DNA from 4 places in the Massilia consociata genome. Region 1 is predicted to be linked to each of the others. Evidence: predicted binding sites of a transcription regulator. Region 1 holds the regulator's gene; each other region holds the start of a gene.
The links. Region 1 encodes sigma-54, which starts transcription at its own class of promoters, with help from an activator protein. Its sites were predicted from a motif close to TGGCANGNAANCTGCTTT; they were not measured.
Positions count from the first base shown of each region.

Region 2: ACFFJK_RS05425 (PEP-CTERM sorting domain-containing protein) is a predicted target of sigma-54. The motif match lies at 3,852-3,869, and genes of this name have one in related genera.
Region 3: ACFFJK_RS20665 (PEP-CTERM sorting domain-containing protein) is a predicted target of sigma-54. The motif match lies at 2,746-2,763, and genes of this name have one in related genera.
Region 4: ACFFJK_RS07330 (PEP-CTERM sorting domain-containing protein) is a predicted target of sigma-54. The motif match lies at 3,879-3,896, and genes of this name have one in related genera.

Region 1 is NZ_JBHLWP010000016.1:179,303-186,641, forward strand. Features, by position in the region: gene ACFFJK_RS17965 (enoyl-CoA hydratase/isomerase family protein) at 1-665, opposite strand, end outside; gene hpf (ribosome hibernation-promoting factor, HPF/YfiA family) at 794-1,147, opposite strand; gene ACFFJK_RS17975 (RNA polymerase factor sigma-54) at 1,206-2,684, opposite strand; gene lptB (LPS export ABC transporter ATP-binding protein) at 2,713-3,486, opposite strand; gene lptA (lipopolysaccharide transport periplasmic protein LptA) at 3,483-4,034, opposite strand; gene lptC (LPS export ABC transporter periplasmic protein LptC) at 4,066-4,662, opposite strand; gene ACFFJK_RS17995 (KdsC family phosphatase) at 4,679-5,221, opposite strand; gene ACFFJK_RS18000 (KpsF/GutQ family sugar-phosphate isomerase) at 5,221-6,243, opposite strand; gene ACFFJK_RS18005 (monovalent cation:proton antiporter family protein) at 6,343-7,339, shown strand, end outside.
Region 2 is NZ_JBHLWP010000006.1:285,319-292,657, reverse strand. Features, by position in the region: gene ACFFJK_RS05440 (PhoX family protein) at 1-1,485, shown strand, start outside; gene ACFFJK_RS05435 (PEP-CTERM sorting domain-containing protein) at 1,515-2,081, shown strand; gene ACFFJK_RS05430 (YaiI/YqxD family protein) at 2,307-2,762, shown strand; gene ACFFJK_RS05425 (PEP-CTERM sorting domain-containing protein) at 2,823-3,812, opposite strand; gene ACFFJK_RS05420 (hydrogen peroxide-inducible genes activator) at 4,121-5,062, opposite strand; gene ACFFJK_RS05415 (PilT/PilU family type 4a pilus ATPase) at 5,252-6,436, shown strand; gene ACFFJK_RS05410 (adenylyltransferase/cytidyltransferase family protein) at 6,442-6,915, shown strand; gene ACFFJK_RS05405 (mechanosensitive ion channel family protein) at 6,986-7,339, opposite strand, start outside.
Region 3 is NZ_JBHLWP010000022.1:23,434-30,772, reverse strand. Features, by position in the region: gene ACFFJK_RS20680 (cyanophycinase) at 1-419, opposite strand, end outside; gene ACFFJK_RS20675 (GNAT family N-acetyltransferase) at 487-924, opposite strand; gene argH (argininosuccinate lyase) at 1,152-2,546, shown strand; gene ACFFJK_RS20665 (PEP-CTERM sorting domain-containing protein) at 2,813-3,403, shown strand; gene ACFFJK_RS20660 (HAD-IA family hydrolase) at 3,602-4,285, shown strand; gene ACFFJK_RS20655 (hypothetical protein) at 4,366-4,593, shown strand; gene ACFFJK_RS20650 (cupin domain-containing protein) at 4,614-5,087, opposite strand; gene paaZ (phenylacetic acid degradation bifunctional protein PaaZ) at 5,162-7,213, opposite strand.
Region 4 is NZ_JBHLWP010000009.1:61,998-69,336, forward strand. Features, by position in the region: gene ACFFJK_RS07310 (choice-of-anchor Q domain-containing protein) at 34-1,443, shown strand; gene ACFFJK_RS07315 (SOS response-associated peptidase) at 1,564-2,235, opposite strand; gene ACFFJK_RS07320 (hypothetical protein) at 2,353-2,760, shown strand; gene ACFFJK_RS07325 (hypothetical protein) at 2,770-2,979, shown strand; gene ACFFJK_RS07330 (PEP-CTERM sorting domain-containing protein) at 3,199-3,840, opposite strand; gene ACFFJK_RS07335 (hypothetical protein) at 4,140-4,541, shown strand; tRNA gene ACFFJK_RS07340 (tRNA-Leu) at 4,737-4,821, shown strand; gene ACFFJK_RS07345 (ParB N-terminal domain-containing protein) at 5,194-5,985, shown strand; gene ACFFJK_RS07350 (penicillin acylase family protein) at 6,029-7,339, shown strand, end outside.

The sequences.
Region 1 (7,339 bases):
AACTGCGCGGCAAACGCGCGGATCGCCTCCGGCAATTGCGCGCCCAGGGTCGATTCCACCAGCGCCATCAGCTCGCCGAGCCGTTCTCCCGGCATGAACACGTCCGCCAGCCCGACATAGAGCGCGTCCGCCGCGCCGATCGTCAGCCCGGTCAGGCCCAGGTACTGGCCCAGCTGCCCCGGGGCATGCGACAGGAAATGGCTGCCGCCCACGTCGGGGAACAGGCCGATGTTCACTTCCGGCATCGCCATCCTGGTACGGTCGGTCACGATACGCAGGCCGCAACCGGGGCCACCCTGCGCGATGCCCATGCCGCCGCCCATCACCACGCCGTCCATGACGGCGATGTAGGGCTTCGGATAGAAGTGGATCAGGTGGTTCAGCGCGTATTCTTCGGTGAAGAAATCTTCCAGCAGCGCGCTGCCGCCGGTCGGGCCGACGCGGCCCATCTCGTGGAAGAAACGGATGTCGCCGCCCGCGCACAGGGCTTTCTCGCTGGTGCTGGTGATGAGCACCGCATCGACGGCGGCGCTGTCCTGCCAGTCCAGCAGGATGGCGGTCAATGCGCGCACCATGTCCAGCGACAGCGAGTTCAGGGCTTTCGGGCGGTCAAGCGTGATGACGCCGGTACGGTTGGCGACGCGCGTCAGGACGGTATCGGTCATGGCAGTGCTCTGTGATCGAAAAGACATGCATTCTACAGAACACTCGGGCCGGTGCGATATCTTTACAAAGCAAAAAGGGCGTCCCCTCAGACGCCCTTGCTGTGATTACCGCGGTGTGTGCGTAGGTGTTACGCTGCGGCGGCTTCGCCGTTGTCCGGCATGCGCTTGTGCGCTACGTGATTATGGTTTTGAAGCATGGATTTGTGTTTCAGAACCTGCCTGTCCAGCCTGTCCATCAGCGTGTCGATTGCCGCATAAAGGTCTTGCGCCGCACTGGCCACGTGCAAAATCTTGCCAGATACCTGTAGGTTGATCTCGGCTTTCTGCCGTTTTTCTTTTTCGGTGAGGTTATCGATGGCGAGGAACACGTGGGTGTCGATCACGTGGTCGAAATGGCGGGTAATGCGCTCGAGCTTATTCTGAACGTATTCACGGATGGCGGGGGTGACTTCGAGATGGTGGCCACTGATTGTGAGGTTCATACACACTCCTTTGGGAAGGTGCCCTGCCCGCGCCACAAGGTGAGAGTGGGCAGTAGCTTTACAGGGATTTGCGGAGGCTGACGGGCGGAATCTTGAGCGCTTCGCGGTATTTGGCAACCGTCCGGCGCGCAATGACCATACCTTGTTCCCCGAGCATCTCCGCGATCTTGCTGTCGGATAAAGGGTTCCTAGGGTCTTCTGCTCCTGTCAATTGCGCAATGAGAGCGCGGATCGCCGTCGAGGAGGCTTCTCCCCCCGCTTCGGTGGCGACATGGCTTCCGAAGAAGTACTTCAGCTCGAACATGCCGTGCGGGGTCAGCATGTATTTCTGCGTTGTGACACGAGAAATTGTGCTCTCGTGTAGACCTAGTGTATCAGCTATCTCACGTAAAACAAGAGGGCGCATGGCAACCGCGCCGTGGCTGAAAAAGTTGCGCTGGCGCTCGACGATTGCCTCGGCAACACGCAGGATCGTGTCGAAACGCTGGCGCATGTTCTTGATCAGCCACTTCGCTTCCTGCAGCTGCGCGCCCATCTGGCTTTCGCTTTTTCCCTGCTTGAGCAGGTTCGCGTACAGCGTGTTCACGCGCAGGCGCGGCATCACTTCCGGGTTCAGCGAAACGGCCCAGCCGTTCTTGGCGCGGCGCACGATCACGTCCGGCACCACATAGTCGGAGACGCCCGATGCGAACGCCGCGCCGGGATGCGGGTTGCACCTGCGGACCACGGCCTGCACCTCGCGCAGGTCTTCGTCGTCGCAATCCAGGGCCTTTTTCAGCTTGGTATATTCGCGCTGCGCGAACCAGGTCAGGTAACCCTCGACGATCTTCAAGGCGAGGCGCCGCGTCACCAGGGGCACGCCCGGCATGCGGCGGATCTGCAGCGCCAGGCATTCGGCCGCGCTGCGCGCGCCGACGCCGACCGGGTCCAGGCTCTGGACCAGGGCCAGCGCGCAGCGCAGTTCGTCCATCTCGATCTCGAGCTCAGCTGGCAGGCGCGCGTGGATCTCGTCCAGCGGCTCTTCCAGGTAGCCGTTGTCGTCGAGGGCGTCGATCACGAGTTCGACCAGGGCGCGGTCGCGCATTGCGCAACTGGTGGTGCGCACCTGCTCCATCAGGTGCTCGCGCAGCGTGAGGCCGCAGGCTTCCAGTTGCGGGCGGCCGTCTTCGTCGTCGCCACTGCGCGCACCGCCGCCTTCGCCACCCCAGTCCATGTCGCCATCGCCACGCTCGCCGTCGTGGTCGTGGCCATCGCCCTCGCCCTGCGCACCGTCGGCGGAAGCGCCCTGCTCCTGCGCCGGCTGCGCGGCCGGCGCTTCGCCGTTGGCGGGCGCCTGGTTGATGGCGCCGTCGGCCAGCAGCCGCACCGAACGGTCGAGCGGATCGTCGAGCCGTTCGAGCAGCGGGTTGTCGCCCAGGATCTGTTCGATTTCCTGGTGCAGTTCGAGCGTGGATAGCTGCAGCAGGCGGATCGACTGCTGCAGTTGCGGCGTGAGCGCCAGGTGCTGCGAGGTGCGGAGTTGCAGTGACTGTTTCATTGCCTAATGGTCGTGACGAGATGCAGTACTACATGCGGAAGTGTTCACCCAGATACACGCGCCGCACGGATTCGTTGGCGATGATGTCGTCAGGACGGCCCGAGGCGAGCACCGCCCCCTGGTTGATGATGTAGGCGCGGTCGCAGATGCCGAGCGTCTCGCGGACGTTGTGGTCGGTGATCAGGACGCCGATGTTGCGCTCCTTCAGGAAGCGCACGATGCGCTGGATCTCGATGACCGCGATCGGGTCCACGCCCGCGAACGGTTCGTCGAGCAGCACGAAGCGCGGGTTGGTCGCCAGCGCGCGCGCGATCTCCACGCGGCGGCGCTCGCCGCCGGACAGCGACATCGCCGGGTTCTCGCGCAGCTTCTCGATCTGCAGCTCGGCCAGCAGGGTGTCGAGGCGCTCGTTGATCTGGTCTTTTGGCAGCGCCTTGCCGTCCACGCGCTGCAGTTCCAGCACGGCGCGGATGTTCTCTTCCACCGTCAGCTTGCGGAACACCGAGGCTTCCTGCGGCAGGTAGGACAGGCCGAGCACCGCGCGGCGGTGGATCGGCAGGCTCGTGATGTCGGTGCCGTTGATGTCGATGGTGCCGGCATCCGACGGCACCAGGCCGACGATCATGTAGAACGAGGTGGTCTTGCCGGCGCCGTTGGGCCCCAGCAGGCCGACCACTTCGCCGCATTCGACCTGCAGCGACACGTCGCGCACCACCAGCCGTTTGCCGTAGCTCTTCTGCAGGCCCTTGACGACCAGGGTGCTGCAGTCTTCGCGGCCTGCCGTTTCGCGCGCTGCCGTCATTGCTTGGCGCCTTCCGACGTGGTGCGGCGCGGGGCGATGATCAGGGTGCCGCGGCCGCCGCCGACCTTGCTCGCGCCGCTCGGGTCGTTGCGCACCTGCGCGACTTCCCGGCGGTTGTCGTAGGAGATGAAGGGACCCTTGATCTCGTTGGTCATGCGGCCGTTTTCCAGCTCGCGCACTTCGGCGCTGGAGAACAGCTTGACCAGTTCGGCGCGCTCGTCGTATTCGATGCGCTGGGCCTGGCCCTCGACCCACAGGTTCGGGCCGCCGTCACGCTTCTGGCGGAAGGTGGCCAGCTTGCCCGGCGCTGCGGTGAGCGTCACGCTCATGTAGCCTTCCGGCGTTTCCTTCATCACGGCGCGGTCGGACTTCAGGACCAGGGTGCCGCGCGTGAGCACGACGTTGCCGGTCAGGGTGCGGGTCTGCGTGACCTCGTCGACGTCGAGGGTGTCGAAGTTGATCACGGCCTCCTTGAGCGAGTCGGCGCGCTCGGCAAAGGCGCTGAGCGATGCCAGGCCAAGGAAGACGGCTGCGATGAGTTTTTTCATTGAATGCTTGTCCTGTGTTGTTTGCTGGCCGCTAGCGCTGGCGCGGCGGATAGACGATCTGGCCGCGGCTGGCAAGGTGCAGCTTCTGGGTGGCGTTGTTGGCCACCATGCCGGTGCCGCGCACGGTGGCGGCGCCGAGCTGCATCTCGACCGGCTTGTCGGTCTTCATGATCTCTTCGTCGGGCAGCACGGTGAGCGCCTGGGTGCGCACGCGCAGCGCTTCGCTGGTCGGCGTGGCCGGGCGCTGGATGTCCACGTTGCCGAGCAGGTCGACGCGGTGCTCTTCATGGTAGATGCGGCCGCGGTCGGCCACCACGGTCATGCGCGGACGGCCCGGGGTCATGCCCTGCACCACCGGCTGTTCGACCACGGAGACATCGCCCATCGGCGTGTGCGCCAGGCGCTTGCCCGACACCACGTAGCTCGGCTTGCCGTCCTGCGTCATGCGCACGAACGAGAAATTCTCGACGATGTAGTCGGGTTCGGACCCCGGCCCGCCCAGGCGGCCGTCGAGCTCGTCGCTCTCCATCACCTGCAGCAGCCAGAAACTGCCGAAGGCGCAGAACACGCCGATCATCATGATGCTCAAGAGCTTCCAGCGGTGGGCGGTGCGCTTGTAGTTGACCATGGCGTCCTGACCGTGTTCAGGCGAAATACGGCGCCAGCGCCTGTTCGTAGGTACCCTGGGCGCGCATGATCATGTCGCACACCTCGCGCACGGCGCCGCGGCCGCCCGGGTTCTTCGTCACGTAATGGGCGCGGTACTGCACCTCCGGGTGGCCCGAGGGCACGGTGATGGCGAAACCCACGCGCGTAAAGAGCGGCAGGTCGATCACGTCGTCGCCGATGTAGCCGCAGTCCTCGGCCGTGAAGCCGGTAGCCGCGAGCAGCTCGCCAAAGCCGATGCGCTTGTCGTGGATGCCCTGGTAGACATGCGAGATGCCCAGGTCGCCGGCGCGCTTGACCACGATCGGCGATTTGCGCGCGCTGATGATCGCGGTCTGCACGCCGGTCTTGTTCAGCAGCTGGATGCCGAGGCCGTCGAGCACGTTGAAGGTCTTGGTGACCTCCCCTTCCGGGCCATAGGTCAGGCTGCCGTCGGTGAGGATGCCGTCGACGTCGAAGATCATGACTTTCACGCGCGCGGCGCGCTGCATGTGTTCCAGCGGGGTCAGCTGAACGCTCATCAGATCACCTTGGCGCGGGTCAGGTCGTGGATGTGCAGCGCGCCGACCAGGCGGTCATCCGCGTCCACCACGAGCATCTGGTTGATGCGGAATTCTTCCATGACGGCGACGGCATCCACCGCCAGCTGTTCCGGATGGACGCGGCGCGGGTTCGCGTGCATCACGTCGCGGATCAGGATATTGGAAAAATCGTGGTTGCGTTCAATGAGGCGGCGCAGGTCGCCGTCGGTGAACACGCCGACCGGACGCCGGTCGGCATCGATCACGGCGGTCATGCCCATGCCCTTCTGGGTGATCTCCAGCAGCGCCTTGGCCAGCGGCACCTCGGGCGCCACGGCGGGGATGGCGTCGCCGCTGCGCATCACGTCGCGCACGTGGGTCAGGAGGCGGCGCCCCAGAGCCCCGCCCGGGTGCGACATCGCGAAGTCTTCCTCGCGGAAGCCGCGCGCATCGAGCAGCGCCACGGCCAGCGCGTCGCCCATGGCCAGGGTGACGGTGGTGCTGGTGGTCGGCGCCAGGTTCAGGGTGCAGGCCTCCTTGGCCACCGAGATGTCGAGGTGGATCTCGGACAGCTTGGCCAGGCGCGAATGCGGCTTGCCGGTCATGGCGATGACCGGGGTACCCATGCGCTTGACGGCCGGCAGGATCTCGAGCAGCTCGGACGATTCGCCCGAGTTCGAGATGGCGATGAACACGTCGTGCGCGGTCACCATGCCGAGGTCGCCGTGCGCGGCTTCGCCCGGGTGCACGAACATCGCCGGGGTGCCGGTGGAGGCCAGGGTGGCGGCAATCTTGCGGCCGATATGGCCAGACTTGCCCATGCCGGACACGACGACACGGCCGGTGCAGCCATACAGCAGCGCGACGGCGCGCACGAAACTGTCGTCGTCGCCCAGTCTGGCGTGCAGTGCGCGGATGGCGTCGGCTTCGATGGCCAGGGTCTCGCGGCCCAGCGCAAGCACGCGGCTTGCCTGGTCGGCGTCAAAACTTTTCAGCATTGTTTTTTCATGGGTTACACTCATCACAGGAGTATAAACGAATTGGGTAAGCAAAAAACTTGCCAGTCGTAACAAACTACAACAAACGACGGTGACAAGACCGCGACAACATTCCTGGGGAAGATGCATTCCGGACTCGAACTGACCCTGCTCCTGCTGGGCTGCGCCGTGCTCGGCGTGGTCGCATTCCGGATGCTGCACCTGCCGCCGATGCTCGGCTATCTGACGGTCGGCGTATTGATCGGCCCCCATGCGCTGGCGCTGGCCGACGACAGTCCCGCCACCCACGCGCTCGGCGAATTCGGCGTCGTCTTCCTCATGTTTTCGATCGGGCTGGAGTTCTCCTTGGCCCAGCTCAAATCGATGCGGCGCATCGTGTTCGGGCTGGGTCTGGCACAAGTCGTATTGACCATTGTGACGGCAATGGCTTTCGGGCTATTGATTTCCTGGTGGGCGCCGACACTGCACGTCAGCTGGCAGGCCGCGTTCGCGCTCGGCGGGGCGCTGGCGATGTCGTCCACCGCGATCGTCGTCAAGATGCTCACCGAGCGGCTGGAGCTGGAAAGCGAACACGGGCGGCGCATCATCGGCATCCTGCTGTTCCAGGACCTGGCCGTGGTGCCGCTCCTGATCATGATTCCTTCGCTGGCGCGCCCGGCCGAGGAGCTGATGGCCACGCTCGGCTGGGCGGCGCTGAAGGCCGCCTTCGTGCTGGCCCTGCTCCTGATCTTCGGCCAGAAGCTGATGCGCTACTGGTTCACGGTGGTGGCCAAGCGCCGCTCGCAGGAACTGTTCATGCTCAACCTGCTCCTGGTGACGCTCGGCCTGGCCTGGATCACCGAGCAGGCCGGCCTGTCGCTGGCGCTGGGGGCCTTCGTTGCCGGCATGCTGATCTCCGAAACCCAGTACAAGCACCAGGTGGAGGAAGACATCAAGCCCTTCCGCGACGTGCTGCTCGGCCTGTTCTTCATCACGGTGGGCATGCTGCTCAACCTGAAGCTGGTGCTGGAGAACTGGTGGATCGTGCTGGCGCTGCTGGCCTTCCCGCTCCTGCTGAAGTTCGCGATCATCGCGTTGCTCGCCAGGGCCTTCGGTTCGTCCACCGGCGTCGCCATGCGCA
Region 2 (7,339 bases), on a different contig from region 1:
TCGCCAACCAGGCGCAACCTGCTCAAGGGCCTCGCCGGCTCGACCGCGTTGCCCTTCATCGGCGCCTTCGCCGCGCTGCAGGCCCAGCAGGCCATGGCCGCCAACGGCGCCACCGCCCTGGTGGACAGCCCGTACGGTCCGATCGCCCCGGTGAACGACCTCACCACCGGCCTGCCGCTGCTGCAGCTGCCGGCCGGCTTCACCTACAAGAGCTTCGGCTGGCGCGGCGACCTGATGACCGACGGCAAAGCTTGCCCGGGCGGCCACGACGGCATGGGCGTGGTCCTGTCGCGCAAGGTCGGCCGCAGCACCGAGCTGGTCCTCATCCGCAACCACGAGATCGGCGGCAGCGCGCCAAGCAACTTCCTGAACGCGATCGGCGTGTACGACAGTGGCGCCGTCAGCGCGACTTCGGGCAACCGCTTCGGCGGCGGCACCACCAACCTGCTGTTCCGCGACGGTAACTGGGTCAGCATGACCCCGAGCCTGGGCGGCACCCAGACCAACTGCGCGGGCGGCATCACCCCGTGGGGCACCTGGCTGACCTGCGAGGAAGTCGGTTCGGACGCCGTCAGCGCGTCGGGCAAGAAGCACGGCTACGTGTTCGAAGTGCATTCGGACCCGGCGCGCACCACCGGCCAGCCGATCGTCGGCATGGGCCGTTTCGCGCACGAAGCCGCCGCCGTCGACCCGGCCACCTGCATCGTGTACCAGACCGAGGATTCGTCCGGCAAGTCGGGCTTCTACCGCTACATCCCGGACATCACGACGGGCGCGCCGGGCACGCTGGCAATGGGCGGCGTGCTGCAGATGGCCAAGGTCAAGGGCATCAACAACGTCAACCTGGCCACCATGCCGGTCGACGCGAAGTACGAACTGGAATGGGTGAACATCGCCAATCCGGACGCCAACCGCGGCGACGCCGTCGGCCTGAGCGGCGTGCGCATCACCAATGCCGCCGGCCCCTTCGTGCAGGGCTGGGTGCAGGGCGCGGCGCGCATGAACCGCGGCGAAGGCATCTGGTATGCGCAAGGCAAGGTGTACGTGATGGACACGGCGGGCGGCCCCGTCCAGCGCGGCACCATCTGGGAGCTCGACCTGGCCACGCAGGTGCTTAAGTGCATCTACGCGAGCCCGAGCCCGCTGGTCGGCAACATGGGCGACAACCTGACCGTCAGCCCGCGCAACGCGATCCTGATCTGCGAAGACGCCTCGACCGCCGCGACCGACAGCTTCGGCTTCGGCCAGCGCCTGATGGGCCTCACCGGCCTGGGCGACGCCTACATCTTCGCCAAGAACAACATCGTCCTGACCGCCGCCCAGCTGCAGGGCGCAGGCAAGCTGGCCTCGCTTGCGGGCGACCAGCGCGGCAACGAGTTCGCCGGCGCCTGCTTCGACCCGACCGGCCGCTACCTGTTCGTCAACATCCAGACCCCGGGCGTGACCTTCGCCATCACCGGCCCCTGGGCCAAAGGGCCGCTGTAAGCCATCTTCCGACCATTTTTGGAGCATCCATGAACATCGCCAAACTGCTTTCCTTCGCTGCCGCGCTGACCCTGTCCTGCGCCGCCAATGCAGCCGTGCTGACCAGCACCACCGGCAGCAACACCGTTGACGACTACAGCGCACCGGGCCTGGTCTCGTTCGACCTCGACCTGCAGAACTTCAGCACCACCACGCTGAACTTCGTGCTGGAGGCCGACGACCTGCAAGGGCCGCTGAGCTTCAACGCCCTGGTGCGCAACCTGACGGGCGCCGACCTGAGCCGCTTTACCTTCAGCCTGCAGGGCATCCGTTTCGGCGCCGCCGGCAGCGTGGCCTCGGACTTCACCACCGTGCGCGCGGTGAACGCCGGCGCCCTTGCCGCCGCCATCGACTTCAGCACGCCGGTCTATACCGAGTTCCAGTTCGGTAATGTCCTGGGCAATGGCCGGGACTGGCTGCTGGACACCGCCGGCCTGCGCGCGGGCGACCGCTTCACCATCACCGCCGCCGTGCCCGAACCGTCGTCGGCCGCGCTGGTGCTGCCGATGCTGTGCATGGCCGGCCTGATGGCCGCGCGCCGCCGCAGGAAGGACTGAGCGCTGAACAGGCTTGGCTGCCCCGCGCAGCCAGGCCTGCCACGGCCGCGCCGGCCTGCGCGAGGGGCATCGACAGGAGGGCAAGGCCGGCAGCGAGGAGGGGTCTCAGGATCATATCGGTCCGTGAATGTGATGAGCCGGACAGCATACCGCATTGCCGGGCGCCGCCGTGGACCGTCGGCGGATCCGGCTACAATGGACGCTTACCTGACTGAAGACTGAATCATGCACATCTGGGTCGATGCCGACGCCTGTCCTGCGGTGATCAAGGACATCCTGTTCCGCGTGGCGGAGCGCCTGCAACTGAACGTCACGTTGGTGGCCAACCAGTTGGTCCGGGTGCCCGGCTCGCGCTTCATCCGCGCCCTGCAGGTGCCGGCGGGCGCCGACGCGGCCGATGCCGAGATCGTCGCACGCGTACACAGCGGCGACATCGTCGTCACCGGCGACATCCCGCTGGCGGCGTTGGTGCTGGACAAGGGCGGGCTGCCGCTCAACCCGCGCGGCGAGTGGTACACGAAGGACACCATCGCCCAGCAGCTGAGCATGCGCGCCTTCATGGAAGAGCTGCGCGGCAGCGGCGTCGATACCGGCGGGCCGGCGGCTTTCAGCCAGGCCGACAGCCGGAACTTCGCCAATGCGCTCGACCGGCAACTGGCGCGCCAGCGCACCGGACGCTGAGCGCTGCGCAGCATGAAAAAAGGAGCCTTGCGGCTCCTTTCCATGTCTGCAAAGCGCGCTTCAGTGCTGCTTGCGCGACTTGCGGGCCATCGCCCCGGCTGCCATGAAGCCCAGCAGCATGAGCGGCAGCGTGGCCGGCTCCGGCACCTGGCCCGGCGGCGTGCCGGCGACGGTGCAATCGCTGCAGATCCACAGCTGCTCGGCGCCGGCATTGTTGCCGGTATAGCGCACGTCCACCGACAGGAAGTAGTTGCCTGCAATGAGGTTCTGGACGGCGTTGCTCAGGGTCTGGTTGTAGGCTGCGAACTCGGCATTGTTGGTCCCGAGGTTGTTTTCCACGAAGTAGCCGTTGGTGCCGCAAGATGTGGCGTTCCGGGCCGTGCCCACGTTGTAGGAAGCGCCCGTCGTCTTGTCGACGCAGAAATTGCCCACGACAGGAACATAGGCGCTCGGGACAGGCGCACTGCAGCCGCTGCCGGTGCTCAGTTCAAAGCACAGGCCGTTGACCGTGTTGCCGGACCCGTCGATGATGCGTGCCTGGCCCCAGACATTGATCCACTGGTTGGCGCCGGAACCCTGTTGGTTATTGTCGAACAGGAAGACCAGATCATTGCCATTGAGGTAGTTGCGCAGCAGATCGAGCGATATCTCCCAGGTGTTGGCGCGGTCGCCCGCGAACTGGCCGCCCGGGTCGCTCATCGTATAGGATGCGCCCTGGTTGCCGCGCGGGGTGAGGAACACCTCATCGACCGCGGCGCCGTTCGGGAACGGGCTGTTGCGGAAGTTCGTCATGCCGTTCGACCCACCGAGGATGACGGCCTGGTCGGCAATCTGGCCCGGTGAAGACTGCACCGGCAGGCCGGAACTCGGCAGGCAACGTGCATCGCCCGCTTGCGCGCATTGCTTGAGCAGGTCGAGCGAATAGATGTTGAAGCCGTTGTAGGTGCCAACGGACATTTCATTTGCTGCGGGCAAGGTCAACTGCGTTGCCTGAGCAGCCCCTGCCAGGAACAACAGGCCAGCAAAGACCTGTGTTTTAAACAGTTTCATGGATTACCCCTGTAGTTTGGTTAAAAATCGTAAATACGATATGCAATAAGCGTGCCTTCACGCTAATACCTCATATATTCAAGGACTTAAGGCGGGCAGGGGTATTGGGCGGGACCCAGATGTAAGGTATACCGACAGTTACTTATTAATTATAAGTAATTGTATTGCATTTTGGAAGCATTTGAGAGCAGATTGCAGTTATTTGCGGTAAGAAATAACGCATGAGGCAGGGCCGGTATCGTGAAGGGCCGTCGGGATGCGGTGCCGGAGGCGCCGAGCAGGCAGGCGTTGACAGCCTGCCGCGATCCTCAAGCGGCCGCTTCGAGCGCCGCCATGTCCACGCCGGGCAGCTTGCACTCGCCGACCGCCTGCGCCACCGCATCGATCGCGGCGCGCCGCGTGAAGCTCTTGCGCCAGAGGATGACCACGCGGCGCGACGGCGCCGGATGCGCGAACGGGACGTAGGTCAGCAGGCCGTTCGGGTCGTTCATGTCGGCCACCGAGGCGCGCGGCAGCACGGTCAGGCCGATGCCGCTGGCCACCATGTGGCGGATCGTCTCGAGCGACGAGCCTTCGAAGGTGCGCTGCATGCCGTTGCCGGGAGAAGAGTAGCGCGCCATTTCCGGGCACACTTCCAGCACCTGGTCGCGGAAGCAGTGGCCCGCGCCCAGCAGCAGCATGGTCTCCAGCTTCAGGTCGTCCGCCGGAATTTCCTTGCGGCCTGCCCAGGGATGCGAGCGGGGCATGGCGACGACAAACGGTTCGTCGTACAGCGTCTGCATCGACATGCCGTGATCCGGCAGCGGCAGCGCCACGATGGCGGCGTCGAGCTCACCCTGGCGCAGCAGTTCGAGCAGCTTGTGGGTGTAGTTTTCCTGCAGTACCAGCGGCATCTGCGGCACGGTGTCGATCAGGCGTTTCACCAATGGCGGAAGCAGGTAGGGGCCGATCGTATAGATCACGCCAAGCCGGAGGGGGCCGGCCAGCGGGTCCTTGTTCTGCTTTGCCAGTTCCTTAATGGCGGCGGTCTGTTCCAGCACGCGCTCGGCCTGGGCCACGATCTGCGCGCCCAGCGGCGTGACGGAAACCTCGGAGCCGCCGCGTTCGAACAGCGTCACCCCGAGTTCGTCCTCGAGCTTCTTGATGGCGACGGAGAGGGTGGGCTGGGCCACGAAGCAGGCTTCGGCGGCATGGCCGAAGTGTTTGGCGCGCGCGACGGCGACGATGTATTTCAGCTCGGTCAGTGTCATAGGTTCTCTTGCCCAGGATGTCACGGCTGCATTGACGCTCATCCTGACACAATGTTGGCTTTTAGTCAGCCAGGATTTCATATTCTATCGAAATCAGCGGCGGTGCATCCCGGCAGGCGCTTCTTCATCGACACTTCCTCGATATAATTGCCATGCAGGATTTTTCTCCTGCGCTCTCGAGAGGTTCCCATGTCATCGACGTTCGGCCCGGCGGAAGCCCAGGCCTACATCCACAAGCTGCTCACGGTGATGCACCACCAGGGCGGCTCCGACCTGTTCATCTCCAGCGATTTCCCGCCCAGCATGAAACACCAGGGCGCCATGAAGCCCTTGAGCCAGCAGCGCCTGTCCGGCGAGGTCACGCGCGCGCTTGCCCTGTCGCTCATGAACGAGCGCCAGCGCCTTGAATTCGAAGCCGAGATGGAGTGCAATTTCGCGATCTCGCTGCCCGGCGTGTGCCGCTTCCGCGTGAATGTCTTCGTGCAGCAGCAGAGCGTGGGCATGGTGGTGCGCACCATCGCTTCCGAGATCCCGAATTTCGAGAAGCTCGACCTGCCCGAAGTGCTCAAGGATGTCGTCATGACCAAGCGCGGCCTGGTGCTGGTGGTGGGCGGCACCGGTTCCGGCAAGTCGACCACGCTGGCGGCGATGATCGACTACCGCAACAGCAACTCGGCCGGCCACATCATCACGGTCGAAGACCCGGTCGAGTACGTCCACAAGAACAAGAACTGCCTGGTCACGCACCGCGAAGTGGGCGTGGACACGCATTCCTGGCACAACGCCCTGAAAAACACGCTGCGCCAGGCGCCGGACGTGATCCTGATCGGCGAGATTCGCGATACCGAGACCATGGAACACGCGATCGCCTTTGCCGAGACCGGCCACCTGTGCCTGGGTACCCTGCACGCGAACAACGCCAACCAGACCCTGGATCGCATCATCAACTTCTTCCCGGAAGAGCGCCGCAACCAGCTCCTGATGGACCTGTCGTCCAATTTGCGCGCGGTGGTCTCGCAGCGCCTGATCCGCCTTGAAGACGGCAAGGGCCGCAAGGCCGCCATCGAGATCCTGCTGAACACGCCGACCATCGGCGAGATGATCCTGAAGGGGAACTTCCAGAACATCAAGGAGATCATGCACAAGTCGCGCGAACTGGGCATGTGCACCTTCGACCAGGCCTTGTACGAACTCTATAACAAGGGTTATATCGGCTACGACGAGGCAATCCGCAATGCCGACTCGGCCAACGGCCTGCGCCTGCAGATCAAGCTGTCGGGCGAGCGCAAGGGTCCGATTGGTGCCGGCGCCAGGTCCACCGAGCTGTCGATGGCGATCGAGGAAGAACCGCAAGACGACGCACCCACCAACTGAGACTTATGCCAGCATTCGAAAACAAGATCTGCACGCGCGCCGAGCTGGCGCAGCGTATCGCCGCACTGCCGAAGCCGGTGGTGCTGACCAACGGCGTGTTCGACATCCTGCACCGCGGGCACGTGACCTACCTGGCGCAGGCGCGCGAACTGGGGGGCTCGCTGGTGGTCGCCGCCAACACCGATGCCTCGGTCAAGCGCCTGGGCAAGGGCGACGACCGCCCGCACAACACCCTGGCCGACCGCATGGCGGTGCTGGCGGCGCTGGAATCGGTCAGCCTGGTGGTGGACTTCGATGAAGACACCGCGCTCGCGGTGGTGCTGGAAGCGAAACCGGAAATCTACGCCAAGGGCGGCGACTACGACATGGCCGCCATCCCGGAAGGGCAGGCGGTGCTGGCCTATGGCGGCCGGGCCGTGGCCATCGATTTCGAGCACGATCGCTCGACGACCAAGCTGGTGGCGAAGATCCGCGGCTGAGCAGCGCTACCCGGCTCCGCCGATCGCGTCCCGCTGCCCATGTGGACAGCAGCGGAACCGCGACGCTCGGTCAAGGACGCGAAGCAAGCTTCAGTTCGGGTTCGGGCCGTTCGCGTACCAGCCGGATTTCCGGATTGGCCAGGTGCAGGGTCTGGGTCGGGTAGGCAAACTCGATGCCTTCTTCTTCGAAACGGTCGAACAGGGCGAAATTCATTGCCTGCTGCACGTCCATGTAGACACTGTAGTCCGGCGATTGCACGATGTAGACGACCTCGAAGTCGAGCGAGGAGGCGCCGTAGGACTTGAAGTGCGCACGGTCGAACTTCACCTGCGGCTGCGCCTCCACGACCTCGCGCAGGATGCCCGGGATGGCGCGCAGCTGCTGTTTGCTGGTTTCGTAGGTGACGCCGATGCCGAACACGAT
Region 3 (7,339 bases), on a different contig from region 1:
CCGGCGGTGCGCACGCTGGCGGCCAGGGCGGGATCGTCGGCCGCCGCCCGGTAGTCGGTGCCGCTCAGGCGCACGGCGACCGGCACGAAGAATGCCCTGGCGCCGTACTGGTTGAATCGTTCTACGAGGAATTTGCCCGCTTTTTCGGGATTGGCGGAAGCGGAAGCGAACACGGCGATGCGGGCGCCCTTGCCGCCCGCGAGCTGGACCATGCGTTCCCATACGGCCGCGTTATCGCCGCGCAAGGCACCACCGATGATGACGAGCGAGCCCTTCGGCTGCACGGCTTCCGCGGCGCCGAGCGGATGGCTGCCCAGGATGGCGACACCGAGCAATGCACGCACGATCAGTTTCGTGGCGAGCTTCGTGGCAAGCTTCGCGGCAACCTGGACGACAACATGGGCGACGACCTGGAACATGCGGCTTCCTCTCGGTTCAGACTATCGTAAGCCTGATTCGAGAAGGGCGTCGCCGTGTTGAGTATGCTCAGGACAAATATATGTTCGGAAAGTATCGCTCCATCCAGGCTTCCGGCTGCTGGAGCGGGGTGAATTCGAAGCGTTCGAACAGGCTGTGCGCGTTGTTCGTATTCACGGTGAAACGGCGCAGCTTTTGCAGGCTGGGATGGCGCAGCACGACGCCGATCATCTGCTTGCCGTAGCCGTGGCCGCGGTACTCCGGCACGACGAACACATCGACCATGTTGGCGAAGGTGGCATAGTCGGTGATGACCCGTGCGAAGGCGATCTGGCGGCCGTCGAGATAGCCGCCGAAGCACAGCGAATTCTCGATGGCGCGCTCGACGACAGGACGCGAAATGCCGACGGCCCAGGTGGATTGTTCGCTCAGGAAGCGGTAGATCATCGGGACATCGAGCCGCGATTGGTCGGTACTGACCTGGAAGCTGGAATCGTTGGTAATCATGGGAACCGTGGATCTGGCAAAAAAACCAATTCTAGCGCCGTTTGCATGGTGCCTAACGCGCAATTGGACGCCCGCTTCCGATAGCCGCCGGGCGTCCATACACGGGCCCGGCTAGCAGCGCGGCCATTGTGCAGGCAAGGCTCGGCAGCGGCAGTGCCGGTCTTTCGGGCCCGACTCGGTCATACACATGCCAGTTATAATCGTGGGATACCAACAGGGATCCCACCATGACCGAACAATTCTCCAAGAAAGCCGAAGCCTGGTCGGCGCGCTTCTCCGAACCCGTCTCCGACCTCGTCAAGCGCTATACCGCCTCCGTATTCTTCGACAAGCGCCTGGCGCCGTTCGACATCCAGGGCTCGCTCGCCCACGCCGAGATGCTGGCCGCGCAAGGCATCATCAGCGAGCAGGACCGTGCGGAGATCGAGCGCGGCATGGCACAGATCAAGGGCGAGATCGAGGCCGGCACCTTCGAGTGGCTGCTGGACCTGGAAGACGTGCACCTGAACATCGAGAAGCGCCTGACCGAACTGGTCGGCGACGCCGGCAAGCGCCTGCATACCGGCCGCTCGCGCAACGACCAGGTGGCTACCGACATCCGCCTGTACGTGCGTGCGGCCATCGACGACATCGTCGGCCTCTTGAACAGCCTGCGCAGTGCCCTGACGGACCTGGCCGAGCGCCATGCCGACACCATCATGCCGGGCTTTACCCACCTGCAGGTCGCCCAGCCGATCACCTTTGGCCACCACATGCTGGCCTACGTCGAGATGTTCGGTCGCGACCTTGAACGCATGCAGGACGCGCGCCGCCGCGTGAACCGCCTGCCGCTGGGCGCGGCCGCCCTGGCCGGCACCACCTTCCCGATCGACCGCCTGCGCGTGGCGAAAACCCTGGGCTTCGAGGACGTGTGCCACAACTCGCTCGACGCCGTGTCGGACCGCGACTTCGCCATCGAATTCACCGCCGCCGCCTCGCTGATCATGATGCACGTCTCGCGCTTCTCGGAAGAGCTGGTGATGTGGATCAGCCCGCGCATCGGCTTCATCGACATCGCCGACCGCTTCTGCACGGGCTCGTCGATCATGCCGCAAAAGAAGAACCCGGACGTGCCGGAACTGGCGCGCGGCAAGACTGGCCGCGTCTATGGCCACCTGAACGGCCTCCTGACGCTGATGAAAGGCCAGCCGTTGGCCTACAACAAGGACAACCAGGAAGACAAGGAACCGCTGTTCGACACCATCGACACCGTCACCGACACCCTGCGCATCTTCGCCGACATGGCCGGCGGCATCACGGTCAAGGCAGAGAACATGCGCGCCGCCGCCCTGCAGGGCTATGCGACGGCGACCGACCTGGCCGATTACCTGGTCAAGAAGGGCCTGCCCTTCCGCGACGCGCACGAAGCCGTGGCGCACGCGGTGCGCGCCTGCGACGTGGCCGGCTGCGACCTGTCGGAGATGTCGCTGGAACAGCTGCGCGCGTTCTCTCCGCTGATCGAACAGGACGTGTTTGCCGTGCTCACGCTGGAAGGCTCGGTGGCGGCGCGCGACCACGTGGGCGGCACGGCGCCGAATCAGGTGCGCAAGGCGATCGCGCGCGTGCGCCAGCAACTGGCGTAATGCAGGGTGGACGGCGCTGCCGTCCACGCGTTCACACCCGGCACAAGTAAACGCAAGGTTTGCTTCCATACCGGCCGAACGCGCGGCCGGCAAAACCGGCTCCCGTCTGCCAGCCCTTGTGTCGAAAATATTTACACTTCAAGGAAGGTGAATAGTAAGCTTTTCGGCAAGTTGTTGAATATACGTATTTATTTCCTTTTGGCATGGTAATTGCATTTATGCACGAACTGCAGGGATTCCTACGTACAACAACAACTGGAGCCATCATGTTCAAACAACTCGTATCCAACACCCCAGCCGTTGCGCTCGCCGTAGCCATCGCATTCGCTTTCGCTCCCGCCGCCAACGCCGGCGTGCTCACCTGGAACATCACCGGGCCGGGCACCACCGCGGCAACCCAGACCGCAGCCGGAGCCGACCTGACCTACGCACTTGCCGGACCGGACGTGTACTCGACGCAGAGCTGGAGCGCGACGGCCATTGCCGACAAAGCCGGCGACTACAGTTTCGACTGGACCTATAGCGGCTTCCACGCCTACTTCATGGTTACCGCATTCCTGAACGCGTCGTCCTCGATGGGCAGCACCGATTCGCTCGTCAATGCCGGCCCTGCAAATTGCTGCAGCGCGCCTTCGGGCGGCTTTGGCTATGCGGGCACCTACACCTTCGCCAACGTCAATGCCGGCGATACCCTGCAGTTCACGTTCGGCGGCACCAACGGCGACTCGGACGCGCGCCTCCTGGGCACGCTGTCGCTGAAACAGCAAGAAGCCAGCGACGTGCCGGAACCGGCATCGGCAGCGCTGTTCGGCCTGGCCCTCGCAGGCCTGCTGGCTGCACGCCGCCGCGTCCGCTGATCCGGCCCGGCTGCCATCCAGCCCAACGGCAACCCACCTGGGTTGCCGTTTGTTATTCCGGAATGCTCACTCCCATGGTTTTTCAAGCAAGGGCATGATTGGCCGGTCTGGCGGGCGAAAGGCTTGCGCCGTTTGCGCTATGCTGGGCGCCCTGCCCGCTTCAGCGGGCCTTGCTCAACCGATAACGAGAACCCATCCGTGACGCCGACCAACCCTAACGTCCTGCCCGCGCGTGAATATGCCGCCTTCCTGTTCGACATGGACGGCACCATCCTCACTTCGATCAAGTCCGCCGAGCGGGTCTGGAGCGCGTGGGCATTGCGCCACGGGCTCGACCCGGTGACGTTCGTGCCCACCGTCCACGGCAAGCGCACCGAGGACACCATCCGTAAGCTGGGCCTGCCCGGCGTGGATCCGGTGGCCGAGGCGCTGGGCATTGCGCTGGCCGAGATCGAGGACGTGGCCGACATCGAGGAAATCGCCGGCGTGGGGCGTTTCCTGGCCAGCCTGCCGACGGACCGCTGGGCGATCGTCACCTCGGCCTCGCGCCCGCTTGCCACGGCGCGCATCGCCGCCGCCGGCCTGCCCCTGCCGCCCCTGCTGGTGTCGGCCGAAGACGTCAAGCACGGCAAGCCGGCGCCGGACCCGTTCCTGCTGGGCGCGAAAAAACTGGGCGTGGCGCCGCAGGATTGCCTGGTATTCGAGGACACGCCGATCGGGCTGGCGGCCGCCGAGGCAGCCGGCATGGACAGCATCGTCGTCACCGCCACCCACACGCATCCCGTGGAGACGCGTTCGGCCCCGGTGCCGGACTATGCGGATCTGGTTGCCGTGCGGACGGAAAGCGGGCTGCTGAAGGTGCAGCGCAAGATCGGTCATTGAACGCCGGATCCGCATGGCGCCTTGTACTGACAAGGACCATGCCCACATGGATGGTATCGACGTAAGCCATGGAGATGCACATGCACCGCTACCGCAACACGAGCGGCGAATCCGGTGTGGTCGCCTACGACATCGACAAGGACTCGATCACCATCCAGTTCACCGGAGGCGACCGTTATCTGTACACCGAGCGCAGCGCCGGGGCCGAGAACATTGCCAGAATGCAGGAACTGGCGCGCGAGGGACGCGGCTTGTCCACCTTCGTGAGCCAGCACATCCGCAGCCGCTATGCGAGGAAGCTGAACTGAGCTGATACAGGCCGGTTTGCTCAGCCGTGCGGCGCGCGCGGTGGATACGGCGTGCCGTCCTTGTGCGTATAGGTATCCGTCGCGCCGTCATAGCGCAGGTCGATGTCGGGATAGCTCGCCACGTCTTCCTTGACGCGCGAGCCGACGCACAGGAACACTCCCTGCCCCCAGCTGCGGTTGACGAGATGGTGGCCGTTCGGCTTTCCCGCCGGGAAAGCCGCGCAGTCCCCGGCGCGCATGATGGTCTCGCCTTCGTCGGTCACCAGCACCAGTTCCCCGGACACGATCATCACGAACTCGTCCTCGTGCGAGTGCCAGTGACGCTGCGACGAGGCCGCGCCCGGCTGCAGCTCGACCAGGTTGACGCCGAACTGGGCCAGGCCGCCGGCGTCGCCGAGTGCCTGCCTGGTGCGTCCGTCCACCAGCTCGGCGAACTGCTCGGGGTAGCCCGTGCCTTTCAGTACGGGAATACTGCTCAGGTCCAGTCTCGCCATGCCTTCGGTCTCCTCGGTTGATCGTGGGCGGCGGTGCCATCCACGCACGCGTTATCGTTAGCTATCGCCAGGTTCTAGCCGCGTTTTTGCACCAGCGTCAGGATATCGTAACTCGCCACCAGTTCGTCGTGTTGATTCGTCACCTGCACGTCCCACGCCACCACGCCCTGGCCGCGCCCCTGTTCGTCCGTGCGGTTGCGGTCGACCTTGCGCTTGCAGGTCAGGCGGGCGCGGATGGTGTCGCCGATCGCCACCGGCGCCACGAAGCGCAGGTTGTCCAGGCCGTAGTTGGCCAGCACCGGGCCCGGCGCCGGCGACACGAACAGGCCCGCCGCCGCCGACAGCACGAAGTATCCGTGGGCGATGCGCTTGCCGAACTGGGTGTCCTTGGCCGCGATCTCGTCGAAGTGCATGTAGAAGTAGTCACCCGAGACGCCGCCGAAGTTGACGATGTCCGCCTCGCTCACGGTGCGGCGGTGGGTCAGCAGCGAATGGCCTACCTCCAGGTCCTCGAACCAGCGGCGGAACGGGTGCACTTCCGTTTCCTTCACTGCGCCGCCGCGCACGTACTCGCCGGTGACGGCGCCCAGCATGGTCGGCGAACCCTGCACCGCGGCGCGCTGCAGGAAGTGTTTCACCGCCCGGATGCCGCCCAGCTCCTCACCGCCGCCGGCGCGGCCCGGGCCGCCGTGCTTGAGCTGCGGCAGCGGCGAGCCGTGGCCGGTGGAGTCCACCGCCGATTCGCGCTCGAGGATGTGCACGCGCCCATGCGAGGCGGCCGCGATCGGTACCGCGTGGGCGGCGATCGCCGGGTCCCTGGTCACCAGCGTCGTCACCAGGCTGCCCTTGCCGCGCGCGGCGAGAATCAGGGCTTCGTCGATGTCGCGGTAGGTCATCAGGGTAGAGACCGGGCCGAAAGCCTCGATGTCGTGCACGGCGTCGTTATTCAATGCGTTGCGGCACAGCAGCAGGGTCGGGGCGAAGAAGGCGCCGTTGGCGCAGCCATCGCCCACCGGGTTGAAGCCGTCGCGGGCGCTATACAAGACCTCGTTGCCGCGCGCGAGCATTTCGACGCGCTCGGAGACGTCGCGGTGCTGGTCCATCGAAGCCAGCGCACCCATGCGCACGCCCTCGACCTTCGGGTTGCCGACGGTGATCTTCGCCAGGCGCTCGCGCAGGCGGCTGCCTACGGCATCGGCGTGCTGCTCGGGCACGATGACGCGGCGGATGGCCGTGCACTTCTGGCCGGCCTTGCCGGTCATCTCGCGCGCCACTTCCTTGACGAACAGGTCGAACTCCGGATCGTCGGGGGTCACGTCCGGCGCCAGGATCGCGCAGTTGAGCGAGTCGGCTTCGGCCGTGAACGGGACGGACTGGCGGATCAGGTTCTGGTTGGCCTTCAGCTTGGCGGCGGTGTCGGCCGAGCCGGTGAAGGTCACGGCGTCGAAACCGCCCAGGCGGTCGAGCAGGTCGCCGGTGGAGCCGATGACGAGCTGCAGCGCGCCTTCCGGCAGCAGGCCGGACTCCATCATCATTTTCACTGTCGCGTGGGTCAGGTAGCTGGTGGCGGTAGCCGGCTTGACGATGCAGGGCATCGCGGCCAGGAAGCTCGGCGCGAATTTTTCCAGCATGCCCCAGATCGGGAAGTTGAAGGCATTGATGTGCACCGCCAGGCCGCCGCGCGGCACCAGGATGTGGGTACCGGCGAAGCCGCCGCGCTTGCCCAGGCTAATTGCCGGGCCTTCGTGCAGCACGTTCGAGGACGGCAGCTCGCGCGAGCCCATGCTGGCGTAGGCGAACAGGGTGCCGATGCCGCCTTCGACGTCGACCCAGCTGTCCGGACGGGTGGCGCCGGTCAGGTGCGAGATCTCGTACAGCTCTTCCTTGCGCTCCATGAGGTACAGGGCCAGCGCCTTCAGGCGCTGGGCGCGCTTCTGGAAATCCAGCGCCATCAGCTGGGGCACGCCGGTCTTGCGGGCATAGGTGACGGCCTCGTCGAAATCGATCGGTTCAAGGTGGGTGTGGAAGATCAGTTCGTTGTTCAGCGCGCTGTGCAGCGGCATGTGTGCCTCGAGGCCGTGCCAGCGGCCGGCGATCAGGCTTTGCAAGGTGGCGATGTTGCCCATGTTTTTGTCTCCAGTCAGTTATCTCTTCAGGTATTGCCGACCTAATTCATATCCGCCACGGTTAACCAGCGTCATTCCGCGCAGGCTGGGATCCAGGTTCGCTTCGCAGCCGTCTGCGCAAGCCGA
Region 4 (7,339 bases), on a different contig from region 1:
CACTCAAGTTTCGGGCAAACAGGAAAAGATTAGATGAACAAGACCTTCGCTTTCGCTTCGCACATCCGCCACCACGCCGTCCTCTGCAGCAGCGCCGCCATCCTGCTGGGCGCCCTGGGCGCAGGCAACGCCGTTGCCGCCACCTCGGCCCCCGCTCCGACCCTCGAGAGCGCGACCGCAGCACAGAAGGAGCAGATCCGCCAGCTGTACCTGACGCTGCTCGGCCGTGAACCGGATGCCGCGGGCTGGGCATGGTGGGCCGACTCGCTCGACAAGGGCGTGAGCATCGACTACATCGCCGCCCAGATCAAGGCCAGCCCGGAATACGCGAACCGCAAGCCGACCGTCACCCCGAGCGACACCTCGACCGGCGGCATGCCGAAGATCCCGGCCACCACCTATAACTACTACGTGTCGCCGACCGGCTCGGATACCGCCGCCGGCACCAAGGCAGCACCGTTCAAGACCCTGGCGCGCGCCGCCAAGGCCGCGACCAAGCCGAGCACCACCGTGTGGGTTGCCCCGGGCACCTACGCCGGCGGCATCCGCACCACCGCCAACGGCACCGCGGCCGGCCGCATCTATTACGTCTCGACCACCAAGTGGGGCGCCAAGATCGTCCCGCCGGCCAACTCGACCATCAAGAGCGCATGGGACAACCGCGGCCACTACGTGAGCATCATCGGCTTCGACGTCGACGGCAGCAAGCTCGGCAACGGCACCAAGTGGACCCTGGGCATCTACACCGGCGGTTCGTACAACGTGATCCAGGCCAACCGCGTGCATCACCTGGCCACCACCATCCCGTGCAACAGCGCAGGCGGCTCGGCGATCGGCGTGGACAGCTACTACAAGGGCGTCAAGGGTGACGTGATCGGCAACGTGGTGCATGACATCGGCCCGAAGGGCTGCACCTACGTCCAGGGCATCTACCACTCGACCTCGGGCACCATCATGAACAACGTGGTGTACCGCGTGGGTTCGGCGGCGATCCACCTGTGGCACGATGCGACCGACCTGAAGATCATCAACAACACGGTCAGCTCGTCGGTGTTCGGCATCATCGTCGGCGGCGGCAACTACTACTTCACCTCGGCCGGCGCGAACAACGTCCACGTGCACAACAACATTGTGTTCGACAACGAGTACGGCATCTCGGAACAGGGCAAGACCGGCAAGAACAACACCTACCGCAACAACCTGGTGTTCCAGAACCCGAAGTACAACTTCCGCCTGCTCAATGGCCTGACCCACACCAACACGATCAGCTCGAACCCGCTGTTCGTCGGCTACTCGCGTACCGCCGCGACGCCGAACTTCAAGCTGAGTACCAGCTCGCCGGCGATCGGCCGCGGCATCTCGACCTACGCACCGGCAACTGACATCGACGGCCGTGCGCGCAACACGAGCACCGGCTTCGACCTGGGCGCATACCAGCACTGATCAGCACTGATCAGCACTGATCGGTCCGATGCGGGGCGGGCACCATCGCCGCCCCGCCTGCGGACACCCGACGACAAACCCGCACGTGCGAACGTGCGGGTTTTTTACCATCCGGTCAAATCATTCGCCCAGGGGCAGGGCCATCTGCGGGTCCTGGGCGCCGGCGCGGTTCACCGCGGTGCTCACCTTGTACCATTCGAAGGCGTCCGAGGGCAGGGCGGCGCGGCGCGCCAGGTCGAGGGCTTCCTCGGCCGACAGCGCCGGGTCGAGCCAGAGTTCGGCGTCGGGCGCTTCCAGCACCACCGGCCGGCGGTCGTGGATGTCGAGCATGCCCTTGTCGGCCTCGTCGGTCACCAGCACGAAGCCGGCTTCGGCCCGGTTCTCGGTGAAGCTGCCGAAGTTCGCCAGCGCCAGCATGAACAGCGGCTTGCGCTCCTTGCGGTGGATGTGCCAGGGCTGCTTGTGGCCCTTCTCGCCGGTCCATTCGTACCAGCCCTCGGCCGGCACGATGGCGCGCCCGTTCTTGAGCAGCGGCTTCCAGTAGCGGTTGGTGAGCTTGTCCATGCGCGCATTGACCACGATCGGCACCTTGCCCTCGGCCCAGCGGGGGCGGTAGCTCCAGAACACGTCGTCCACGCGGCGCTCGCCGTCCTGCACGTGCATCACGGGGCGGTAGCTGCCGGGCGAGACGTTCCAGGCGGGCCCGGATTCGCTGTCGTAGACCGCGTCCGTCCAGCCGAACACGCCGGCGTAGTAGCGAGCCGTCTGGCTCTGGTCAAATCGTCCACACATGGGGGCATGGTACGCCAGCCGCAGGCAAGGCGTTGCACGGTAGCGTTCCAAGCCGGGCCACCGGGCGCGCGCGCAGTGGTATGCTCGCGGGTGATTCGATCGACAGGAGAAACAAACATGGCATCTGGCTGGTGGAGCGTCCTCAGGACCGTCCCGTGGAGTGAAGTGATCAATGCCGCGCCGCAGGTGGCGACCGGCGCGCGCCGCTTGTGGGACACGGTGGCGCGCAAGTCCGGGGGCACGCCGGGCATGGCGCCGGACCCGATGATGGCCGAGGCCGAAGCGCACGACGACGTGTTCGGCACGCTCGTCATGCGCGTCGAGAAGAACGAGGCGACGCTGGCCGACCTGCGCAACCAGATGCTGCAGGCCTCCGAGATCATCGCCAACCTGGCCGACCAGAACGCACAGCTGATCGCCAAGATGGAAGCGGCGCGCACCCGCATGCTGTGGCTGGGCGTGGCGACCGGCGTGTCCGGCGTGCTGGCGCTGGCGGCGCTGGCGCTGGTCGTGGCGCGCACCTAAAGGAACGGCATGAAAGCGGTACTGATCTTTGCGACGCTGTTCATCTTCATCTCGATGCTGCTGAATGCGTTTCGCAACCGCGGCAAGCTGGACGACAAGGCGAACCGCGCCGTCGCCGGCCTGGCGGGCTCGATGCGGTTCTTCGTGTACGGATTGCTGTTTTTCGTGGGCGTGGTCTGCCTGGCGGTGGCCTACCAGAGCTGGCGGGCGGCGCCATAGCCGCCAGCGGTGCTGGACCCTAGAAAGTTTCAAGAAGGATGTACGAACACGCTGACACGCGGACGGGATGAAGTGGCGCTTGAGAGCCGGGAGGGCAACCCTATCTCGGTATTGTTCTCTGGTGGATAGTTCCACCTTTCTCCGCGTGTCTCCAGCTCAGTGCCAACTGAGTTCTTGACCGCTGCCCGGTGGGCAGCGGTTTTTTTTCGGCTCGCTCTTTCAGTTTGCGGTCTTGCGGCGCATGCCTGCCAGGCCCAGCGCGCCCAGCGCCAGCAGCGCTAGGCTGCCGGGCTCGGGTACCGGGGCGGGGGCCGGACCCGGATTCACGTAGGTCGGGACGGCCGGCGCGATGCCGTCGTAATAGCCGCCGACAAAGTCGAGATAGCTCGCAAGCTGCGGGTCGACGACGCCCCTGGAAGCCGAGCCGGAGAGCGTTCCGGAAAAGCTTTCGAAGCCGCAGCCATTGTCTCCGCACAGGTAGATGGAATTGGCATGGTTCGCGGTGTAGCTGAAACTTCCCTGCGCGCCGCGCGAAAAAGCGATGTCGAGCCAGGTTGTCTGGTCGGCGCCGAAATCGCTGGAGATGGAGAAGTTGGTCGGACCATCGTTGCGGAAATACGTGGTCGTGGCGCGAATGACGGTGGCGCCTTCCCCCTGCTGCACCGGCGTCAGCGACTGGATGAAAGGATAGGGCGTGCCGGTCACCAGTTGGTCGATCCAGAAGTAGGCGATCGACTGGTCGGATTCATGCTGGACGATGTGGCCGGATACGGGGCCGCTCAGGTCATACTGGATGTAGCCCGCAAAGGCGTTCAGGGACAGCAGGGAGCCGGCTGCCAGGGCGAGGAGTCGTTTGATCATGGTAGAGGGGAGGTCGCTGTGGGAACTGCGCCGTACCGTGAGCAATTCTCATGCCACTTAGAAATAAGCTTTTATTATCATCTGCTTGGCTGATTGTTGGTTACTTTTGTTGGGTTCCCTGTAAAACTTTTCGACGGAGTTGCCGAGCCATGTCGGTTGCGCTCCGGTTGCCGCCGCACACGCGCAAGGCCGGAGAGCGTTGCTTACAACGATAGGACAATTGATGACATTTGTACAAATGGCAGGTCCTATAATTTAGTTGCGCAACGGCACGCTACGATGCCGGAACTGAGGTGGAAATGAAAAAGATTGTTTTTGGTGCGGCGATTGCTGTCCTGTTGAGTGCGTGTGCGAGTAGTTCGGTAATTTTGGTTGGCCATGCACGCCCCGCGATTCAGCCGAGTGCGGTGAAGCTGTATCTCGAGCCGCCGGCATCCTATGAGCGCATTGCGCTGCTGGAGACGTCCAGCGAAGCGTCGTGGGCCGTGACCAACCAGGGCAAGACCGACAAGATGGTCGAGCGCCTCAAGGAAGAGGCAGCGAAGCTGGGCGCCAACGGTGTCCTCCTGACGGCTACCGGCAACAAGCAGGAGCCGGGCGCAGTATTCGTCCCGGTGACAACCGGCGGGGCTGTGATCCTGCCGGCCAATGCCGAACACAAGAGCGGCACCGGCATCGCCATTTTCGTTTCTCGAGAATAGACGTGCCTGAGCCGGAGCCCTGTTCTCGTCAGCATGGCCGGTGTTCAGCGGGTTTTTTCGTTTTCCGCACATGGATTCACGGCCAGCTGAGCGCAGCATCCGCCACGCATGGATACCCTGACCACCACCATGGCCGGCACACGTAGCTCAACTACTAACACTGTGGCTGCTGCACGTAGTACAATCCCCGCCGACGCGGGCATGGCGAAATTGGTAGACGCATCAGACTTAAAATCTGCCGCCGTGAGGCGTGCCGGTTCGATTCCGGCTGCCCGCACCACGATCCTCCTGCGCCCAAGCCGTTTGTCACAATGCTTCCCGCTCCCCCGAACATTTCCGACATGGCGGCGAGGATAGTTGCCCTATCGCAGCAATCTCCAACCCCATACAATTTCCTCCTGCGCTTGACTTCGCAATGAACTGTTGAGGTGTCATAAACGCAGCTTCGCCGACACGTCATGTCGTGCGGCGCAAGACAGGCGCTCGAACCTGTTCGCCCTTGGTCGACTATGGATCAGGAGTGGAGGGACAGAAATTCAACTTTACCGCTCGTAACCAGGTTTTTCTCTCATCCATTGGTCCTCCCGCCGGGATGGTGTAGCATGCCGGACGGCGCCCCGACCCTGGCGGCGCAGTAGCAAGAGGACAAGAATTGAACATCACCATCAACGACGAACTGCGTGCCTTCGTCGACCCGCTGACCGACATCGAATATGCCGCGCTCGAGCGCAGCCTCCTTGCCGAGGGCTGCCGCGACGCGCTGGTGCTGTGGCGCGACACGCTCATCGACGGCCACAACCGCTACGAGATCTGCCAGAAGCACGGCATTCCCTTCCGCACCGTCCATAACAACAACTTCGCGTCGATCGACGACGTGATGCTGTGGATGATCGACAACCACCTGGCCCGCCGCAGCGTGTCGGACTTCCAGCGCGGCGTGCTGGCCCTGAAGAAGAAGGAAATCGTCACCGCCCGCCTGGCCGAGCAGATGGCCCAGGAGCCGCCCAAGCCCGAGGCTGACGACCTGGATTCGCGCCCGCCGCCGCCGTGGAACACCCGCGAAGAGGTGGCCAAGGCGGCGCGCGTGTCGGCCAACACCATCAGCCAGATCGAGCGCATCCAGAAAGCCGCGACGCCGGAACTGCGCGAGGCCGTGCGCACCGGCGCCATCTCGATCAATGCCGCCGCCAACGTCGCCCAGCTGCCCGAAGAAGTGCAGAAGGCGGCCGTCGCGGGCGGGCGTAAGGAGCTGCAGCAGGCCGCGCGCCAGGTGCGCGAACAGAAGATGGCCAGCCGCCCGAAGAAGGAGACGCCGCCAGCCGACCCGGCCGACGAGCTGGCCGCCGCGCGCGCCGAGATCGCCTCGCTGAAGGACCGCGTCGCCACGCTGCTGAACGAGAACGAAGTGCTCAAGCAGCGCCTGGTCCACGCCGGCGCCGCCTAGGCGCCATCGCCCATAACAACAAGGAACAACAAGGAGACCACGCATGTTCATCCCCCGCCACATCCTGCCGTTCGCGCTTGCCGGCGCGTTCGGCGCCGCCTTTCCCATGGCCGCCGTTGCGCGCGATGCGGCGCCCGAGGCGGTGCCCGAGGCTGCGCCCGCGGTAAATCAGGCCGCAAGGCAGGCCCCCGGCGCCGCCGAACTGGCGCGCTGGAAGAAGACGGCGGCGCGGGTGACGATCATGCGCGACAAGTGGGGCATTCCGCACGTGTTCGGCAAGACCGATGCGGACGCCGTGTTCGGCCTGCTGTACGCCCAGGCCGAGGACGACTTCAACCGCGTCGAGCTCAACTACATCAACGCGATGGGCCGCCTGGCCGAGGTCGAAGGCGAGAAGGAGATCTGGCGCGACCTGCGCATGAAGATGTACATCCAGCCTTCCGACATGCAGGCCAAGTACGCGGCCAGCCCGGCCTGGCTCAAGGCATTGATGAACGCCTTCGCCGACGGCCTGAACTACTACCTGCATACGCACCCGGAAGTGAAGCCGAAGCTGATCACCCGCTTCGAGCCCTGGATGGCGCTCTCGTTCAGCGAGGGCAGCATCGGCGGCGACATCGAATCGATCGACCTGAAGGAACTGGAGCGCTTCTACGGCAAGCGCCCGCAGGCGACGCCACGGGACACGGCGGCGCTGGCCAACGGCCACGATGCCGAGCCGCGCGGCTCGAACGGCTTCGCCATCGCCCCCAAGCTGTCCGCTTCCGGCAATGCGCTGCTCCTGATTAACCCCCATACCTCGTTCTACTTCCGTCCGGAAGTGCACATGGTCAGCGAAGAGGGCTTGAACGCCTATGGCGCCGTCACCTGGGGCCAGTTCTTCATCTACCAGGGCTTCAACGACAAGACCGGCTGGATGCACACCTCGGGCGGCGGCGACGTGATCGACGAGTACCTCGAAACGGTGGTCGAGAAGGGCGGCAAGTTCTTCTACAAGTACGGCAAGCAGGAGCGGCAGGTAAAGGCGGTGCCGGTCACGCTGCCCTACAAGACCCCGTCCGGCGCCATGGCCAGCAAGACCATCACCGCTTATTTCACCCACCACGGCCCGATCGTGCGCGAGGAAGCGGGCAAGTGGGTGTCCGTCAAGATGATGGACGAGCCGCTCAAGGCCCTCACGCAGTCGTACACCCGCACCAAGGCGCGCGACTACGACGCCTTCTACAAGGCGATGGAACTGCGCACGAATTCCTCGAACAACACCGTGTACGCCGATGCGAAGGGCAACATCGCCTACTTCCACGGCAACTTCATCCCGAAGCGCGACCCGCGCTTCGACTGGACCAAGCCTGTG